2 regions of the Marinibaculum pumilum genome follow, and region 1 is predicted to be linked to the other one. Evidence: predicted binding sites of a transcription regulator. Region 1 holds the regulator's gene; the other holds the start of a gene.

Region 1 (3,223 bases):
CTCGGCCGTGCCCTGGATTTCCACGATGCCGCCGGTATCGGTCAGCACGAAGTTGGCATCGGCATCGGCATTGGCGTCTTCGGCATAGTCGAGGTCGAGCACCGTCTGCCCGGCATAGATGCCGCAGGATACTGCCGCCACATGGCCGGTGATCGGCAGCGCCGGCAGGGCGCCGCCCTCCACCAGCTTCGACACTGCCTGGTGCAGCGCCACCCAGGCACCGGTCACCGCGGCGGTGCGGGTGCCGCCATCGGCCTGCAGCACGTCGCAATCCATCCGGATCTGGCGTTCGCCCAGCCCTTCCAGGTCGGTCACGGCGCGCAGGGAGCGGCCGATCAGGCGCTGGATCTCCTGCGTGCGGCCGGACTGCTTGCCGCGGGCCGCCTCCCGGTCGGTGCGCTCATGGGTGGAGCGGGGCAGCATGCCGTATTCGGCCGTCACCCAGCCGCGGCCGCTGTTGCGCAGCCAGCCCGGCACCCGCTCCTCAATGGTCGCGGCGCAGAGCACCACCGTCTCGCCGAAGCGCGACAGGCAGGAGCCCTCGGCATATTTCGCCGCGCCCGGCTCCAGGGTCACCGGCCGCATCTCGTCTGATCGTCGTCCGCTCGGACGCATCTCGTCTGTCCTTCCAGGCAGGTCTGCGCCGTTGCCTGCGGGCCCTTCGGGACCGACGCGGCGGCGCGGTGGCGGGGTTCTATCCCAGGCCCGGCGCCCGGGTCCACCTCGGCCGTCGGTCACGGGCCGGGACGGCGGCCATGTTGACGGAAGGGGCACCGGCTTCCTAAATCCGTGGATCGGGACCATTGTGCCAGCCAGGCACAGTGGCCCGGTATCGGATAGTTCGGACACCCATGAACGGCCCCGCACTCCAGGAACTCAACGAACGCAGCCGGGACATCTTCCGGCAGGTCGTGGAGACCTATGTCGAAACCGGCGCGCCGGTCGGCTCGCGGCTGATTTCCAAACGCCTGGAGATGCGCCTGTCGCCGGCCTCGGTGCGCAACGTGATGTCCGACCTGGAGGAGCTGGGCCTGCTCTATGCCCCGCACACCTCTGCCGGGCGCCTGCCGACGCCGGCCGGCCTGCGGCTGTTCGTGGAAAGCCTGATGGAGCTCGGCGCGCTGACCGAGCAGGAGCGCGACGCGATCGAGGGCAAGGCCGCGGCCCGCGGCCGCAGCGTGCCGGAGGTCCTGAACGAGGCGATCGGTACCCTGTCCGGCCTGTCCGGCTGCGCCGGCCTGGTGTTCGCGCCGAAGCGGGACACGGTGCTGCAGCATGTCGAGCTGGTCTCCCTGCCCGACAACCGTGCGCTGGTGGTGATCGTGGATTCCTCCGGCACGGTGGAGAATCGGATCTTCGACCTGCCGCCGGGCCTGACCCAGACGCAGCTGGCGGAGGCGGCGAAATATCTCGTCGCCCGGGTGCGCGGCCATTCCCTGGCGGAGGCGCGCGACCTGGTGAAGGAGGAGCTGGAGAGCAAGCGCTCCGAGCTCGACGGCCTCGCCGCCCGGGTGGTGGCCGGCGGCCTTGCCGTCTGGGCCGGCAGCGGCGAGCAGGCGACCCTGATCGTGAAGGGCCAGGCCCACCTTCTTGAAGATGTCAGCGCGATGGCCGATCTGGAGCGCATCCGCCGGCTGTTCGGCGAGCTGGAGGAGAAGGAGAACCTGCTGCGCCTGATCAGCCTGACCGAGGGCGCGGAAGGGGTGCGGATCTTCATCGGGGCGGAGAGCAACCTGTTCTCCCTGACCGGCTGTTCCATGATCGTCGCGCCGTTCCAGGACCGCAACCAGCAGATCGTCGGCGCGCTGGGCGTCATCGGACCGCAGCGCATGAATTATGCGCGGGTCATCCCCATGGTGGATTTCACCGCACAGGTCGTCGGCCGGTTGATCGGCTGACGCGAAAGGACTATCCGGGCGCGGGTCCTGCGGCGGCGGCCGGTCCACCGCGCGCAGGGCGGGTCGGCGCCTGTCGATCGGAGCAGAGGACATGAACGTGAACGACAACAGCGAGCAGGCCGGCGCCGGCAGCCAGCGCCCCCAGGAGCAGGACGAACAGCGCGACGGCCGCCCGGCCGGCCAGCGCTCCGATCTGGAGAGCGAGAAGCTGCCGGATCCGCCGGAGGCGGAGGCCGCCGACCGCGGCGCCATCGACGAGATCCTGGAGGGCGAGGTGGAACCGCCGCCCGAGGATCCCAGGGTCGGCGAGGTGGCCGCGCTGCAGGAGGAGGTGGCGAAGCTGAAGGACCATCTCCTGCGCACCATGGCGGAGCAGGAGAACGCCCAGAAGCGCCACGCCAAGGACCGCGAGGATGCGGTGAAATATGCCGCGTCGAAGTTCGCCAAGGACATGCTGGACGTCGCCGACAACCTGCGGCGGGCCATCGACAGCGCCGCGCAGGGGCCCAAGCGCGAGGAACTGCCGGAACCGATGCGCAACCTGCTGGAAGGGGTCGAGGCGACGGAACGGTCGCTGCTGCAGGCCTTCGAGCGCAACGGCATCCAGCGCATCGAGGCGATGGGGGAGAAGTTCAATCCGAACCTGCACGAGGCGATGTTCGAGGTGGAGGACCCGAACCAGCCGGCGGGCATAGTGGTGCAGGTGATGGCCCCCGGCTACACCATCGCCGACCGCCTGCTGCGGCCGGCGCAGGTCGGTGTCTCCCGCGGCGGCCAGGCCCAGCCCCGGGTCGACACCAAGGCCTGAGCCGCATCCGGCGATCGCGTCCCTGAGGGCCGGCTGCGGCATCGCATCCGGCATCCCCGGACAGGTTCCGAAACCGGCGGATGGCGGCCGGCGCATGCCGCGGGGCCGCCGGAAAGCCGCAGAACAATTGGATTTCACACCGTTGCGACACTATCGGGCCCCGCCTATATATCGAGCGAACATAGGTCTCGAGGGGCTCGGCAGGGTGCATCAGGTGGCCCGGCCGAGCTGCCGGAATGGAGAGGATGATTATGGGTAAAGTTATCGGTATCGACCTTGGCACCACCAATTCCTGCGTGGCGGTGATGGAGGGCAAGAACCCCAAGGTCCTGGAGAACGCCGAGGGGGCGCGCACCACGCCTTCCATGGTCGCGTTCAACAACGATGGCGAGCGGCTGGTGGGCATGCCGGCGAAGCGCCAGGCGGTCACCAACCCGACCAACACGCTGTTCGCGATCAAGCGGCTGATCGGCCGCACCTTCGAAGACCCGACCACCCAGAAGGACAAGGGCATGGT
Region 2 (3,223 bases), on a different contig from region 1:
CCAGCGCAGTCGCGGATACCAGTCCGGCGCGGCGCCCGCTCGTGCGGCGCGGTGGTCGGCCAGCGCCATGGCGATGAAGCCGGCGGCCAGCAGCAAGAGGCCGGGCACCGGCGCCAGCAGCAGCGCGGCCCAGCCGAGCAGAGACGGCAGGACGGCAGGGCCAAGGCGGGACCAGAGCGGGCGACCGGCCTGCAGCGCCAGGCCCCAGTGGATGCCACCCAGGAAGGACAGGATCACGGCGCCATAGCCGGCGATCGCCTGCTGCGCGACCGGCCGCAGGTCCGGCGGCGCCAGGAACAGGGCGGCGGCCAGGGCCAGGAAGGGCAGGGCACCGGCCAGTCCCAGCCACAGCGCTGCGGCGGGGACCCGCGCCGTGCCGGAGGCCGCGTTGCCCGCCGTCGTCCCGGCCGGTGCCGTCTCGCTGATTGCCATCCGTCGGTCCTTCCGCAATCCGATCCGCTTCTGCCCGGTCTACGTATCCCCGGCATGCGCGGATCAGGCTTCAGGAAGGGCGGACGGCATGGGCGATACCGTTCTCGGCAGTTTCGGCGAAGGTCTGAACGTCGCCGTCGTCGGCGCGACCGGCGGCATCGGCGGCGCCTTTCTGGCGCGGCTGCGCGACCTGCCGGCCGTCGCGCAGCTGCATGCCCTGTCGCGACGGCCGGTGCCGGATGGTGCAGCCGATGCCTGGCACCGGCTGGACCTGGAGCGGGAGGACAGCATCGAGGCGGCCGCGCAGGCGCTGCGGGCATCGGCGGGCGAGCTGCATCTGGTGATCGTCGCCACCGGCGTCCTGCATGACGCGGCGGGCCTGCATCCAGAGAAGAGCTGGCGCCATCTGACCGCAGAGGGACTGGCGCAGGCCTTCCGGATCAACGCGATCGGCCCGGCGCTGCTGGCCCGTCACCTGCTGCCCCTGCTGGCGCGTGACCGCAAGGCGGCCTTTGCCGCCCTGTCCGCCCGGGTCGGCAGCATCGCCGACAACCGTCTGGGCGGCTGGTACGGCTATCGCGCCTCCAAGGCGGCCCTGAACCAGACAATCCGCTGCCTGGCGATCGAGCTGGCCCGCCGCAGCGACCGGGCACTCTGCGTCGCCCTGCATCCGGGCACCGTCGACACCCCGCTTTCCGCCCCTTTCCAGCGCAATGTGCCGGCGGCGCAGCTGTCCGCACCGGCCGAGGCGGCGGGGCGGCTGCTGGCCGTGCTGGACGGGCTGCAGCCGGCCGACAGCGGCGGCCTGTTCGCCTGGGACGCATCGCGCATCCCCTATTGAAAAGGCACTTGCGCGGATCGCGGAAGCGGCCAAATATCTGCCCCGTGACGGCGGCGCAGATGCCGCCCGTCTCTCTTCGACAACCGCACGCGGACGCCCCCGGCGCCTGCGTCGCCGACTACCCGCGCGGTGCCTGCATGGCGGCCGACGGGTTTCTGTTGTCGCTTTTTAACCTCCTGAAAAATATAGCGAAATTCGGTTCCCGCGGATCTTGATCGCGGGCCCGGCTGCGCCTATCTCCGCTGCGGTTGGCACTCCCGACCTGAGAGTGCCAAGGATCGGAAATTCGCTTCACAGCAAGGGATTTCGGAGGAACAGAGATGACGTTCCGACCACTGCATGACCGCGTTCTCGTCCGTCGCATCGAAGAGGATGAGCGTTCCGCCGGCGGGATCATCATCCCCGACACGGCGAAGGAGAAGCCCAGCCAGGGTGAGGTGATCGCCACCGGCCCCGGTGCCCGCAACGAGGCCGGGGAACTGGTCGCGCCCGACGTGAAGCCGGGCGACCGGGTGCTGTTCGGCAAATGGTCCGGCACCGAGGTGAAGATCGACGGCGAGGAACTCCTGATCATGAAGGAGTCCGACATCATGGGCGTCATCGTTGACGCCCCGGCGGTCGCCAGGGCCGCCTGACGGGAGGAAGAGACACCATGTCCGCCAAGGAAATCCGCTTTTCCGGCGATGCCCGCGCCCGCATGCTGCGCGGCGTCGACATCCTCGCCGATGCGGTGAAGGTCACCCTGGGCCCGAAGGGCCGCAATGTGGTGATCGAGAAGAGCTTCGGCGCGCCGCGCACCACCAAGGACGGCGTCAGCGTCGCCAAGGAGATCGAGCTCGCCGACCGGTTCGAGAACATGGGCGCGCAGATGGTGCGCGAGGTGGCCTCGAAGACCAACGACAGCGCCGGCGACGGCACCACCACCGCCACCGTGCTGGCGCAGGCCATCGTCCGCGAGGGCTGCAAGGCCGATGCCGCCGGCATGAACCCGATGGACCTGAAGCGCGGCATCGACATTGCCGTCTCGGCCGTGGTCGAGGAGCTGAAGAAGCGGTCGAAGAAGGTCACCACCAATGCCGAGATCGCGCAGGTGGGCACCATCTCCGCCAATGGCGACCGCACGATCGGCGACATGCTGGCCAAGGCCATGGACAAGGTCGGCCATGAAGGCGTGATCACGATCGAGGAGGCGAAGAGCCTGGAGACCGAGCTGGATGTCGTGGAAGGCATGCAGTTCGACCGTGGCTACCTGTCGCCGTACTTCATCACCGACGCCGAGAAGCTGAAGGTCGAGTTCGAGGACCCCTACATCCTGCTGCACGAGAAGAAGCTGTCGGGCCTGCAGGCCCTGCTGCCGCTGCTGGAAAAGGTGGTGCAGTCGGGCCGGCCGCTGCTGATCGTGGCGGAGGATGTCGAGGGCGAGGCGCTGGCCACCCTGGTGGTCAACAAGCTGCGCGGCGGCCTGAAGGTCGCGGCGGTGAAGGCGCCGGGCTTCGGCGACCGCCGCAAGGCGATGCTGGAGGATATGGCGATCCTGACCGGCGGCCAGGTCGTCTCCGAAGACCTGGGCATCAAGCTGGAGAATGTCGGCATCGACATGCTGGGCCGCGCCAAGAAGGTGGTGATCGAGAAGGAGAACACCACCATCGTCAGCGGCGCCGGCAAGAAGGCCGATATCGAGGCGCGCTGCAGCCAGATCCGCCGCCAGATCGAGGAGACCACCTCCGACTATGACCGGGAGAAGCTGCAGGAGCGGCTGGCGAAGCTGGCCGGCGGCGTGGCGGTGATCAAGGTCGGCGGCGCCACCGAGGTCGAGGTGAAGGAGCGCAAGGACCGGGTCGACGACGCCATGCATGCCACCCGCGCCGCGGTGGAGGAAGGCGTGCTGCCCGGCGGCGGTGCCGCTCTGCTGCATGCCTCCCGGGTGCTGGACGGGCTGAAGCCCGCGAA

The links. Region 1 encodes HrcA, which represses chaperone genes, less so after heat shock. Its sites were predicted from a motif close to GTTAGCACTCNCCNNNGGNGAGTGCTAAC; they were not measured.
Region 2: the regulator HrcA is predicted to act here: its motif matches at 1,521-1,549, upstream of ACFOGJ_RS25315 (co-chaperone GroES).

The regions. Positions count from the first base shown of each region.
Region 1 is NZ_JBHRTR010000035.1:26,519-29,741, reverse strand. It holds gene rph (ribonuclease PH) at 1-615, opposite strand, end outside; gene hrcA (heat-inducible transcriptional repressor HrcA) at 852-1,898, shown strand; gene grpE (nucleotide exchange factor GrpE) at 1,990-2,706, shown strand; gene dnaK (molecular chaperone DnaK) at 2,958-3,223, shown strand, end outside.
Region 2 is NZ_JBHRTR010000048.1:65,719-68,941, forward strand. It holds gene ACFOGJ_RS25305 (DUF3429 domain-containing protein) at 1-432, opposite strand, end outside; gene ACFOGJ_RS25310 (SDR family oxidoreductase) at 521-1,273, shown strand; gene ACFOGJ_RS25315 (co-chaperone GroES) at 1,594-1,908, shown strand; gene groL (chaperonin GroEL) at 1,926-3,223, shown strand, end outside.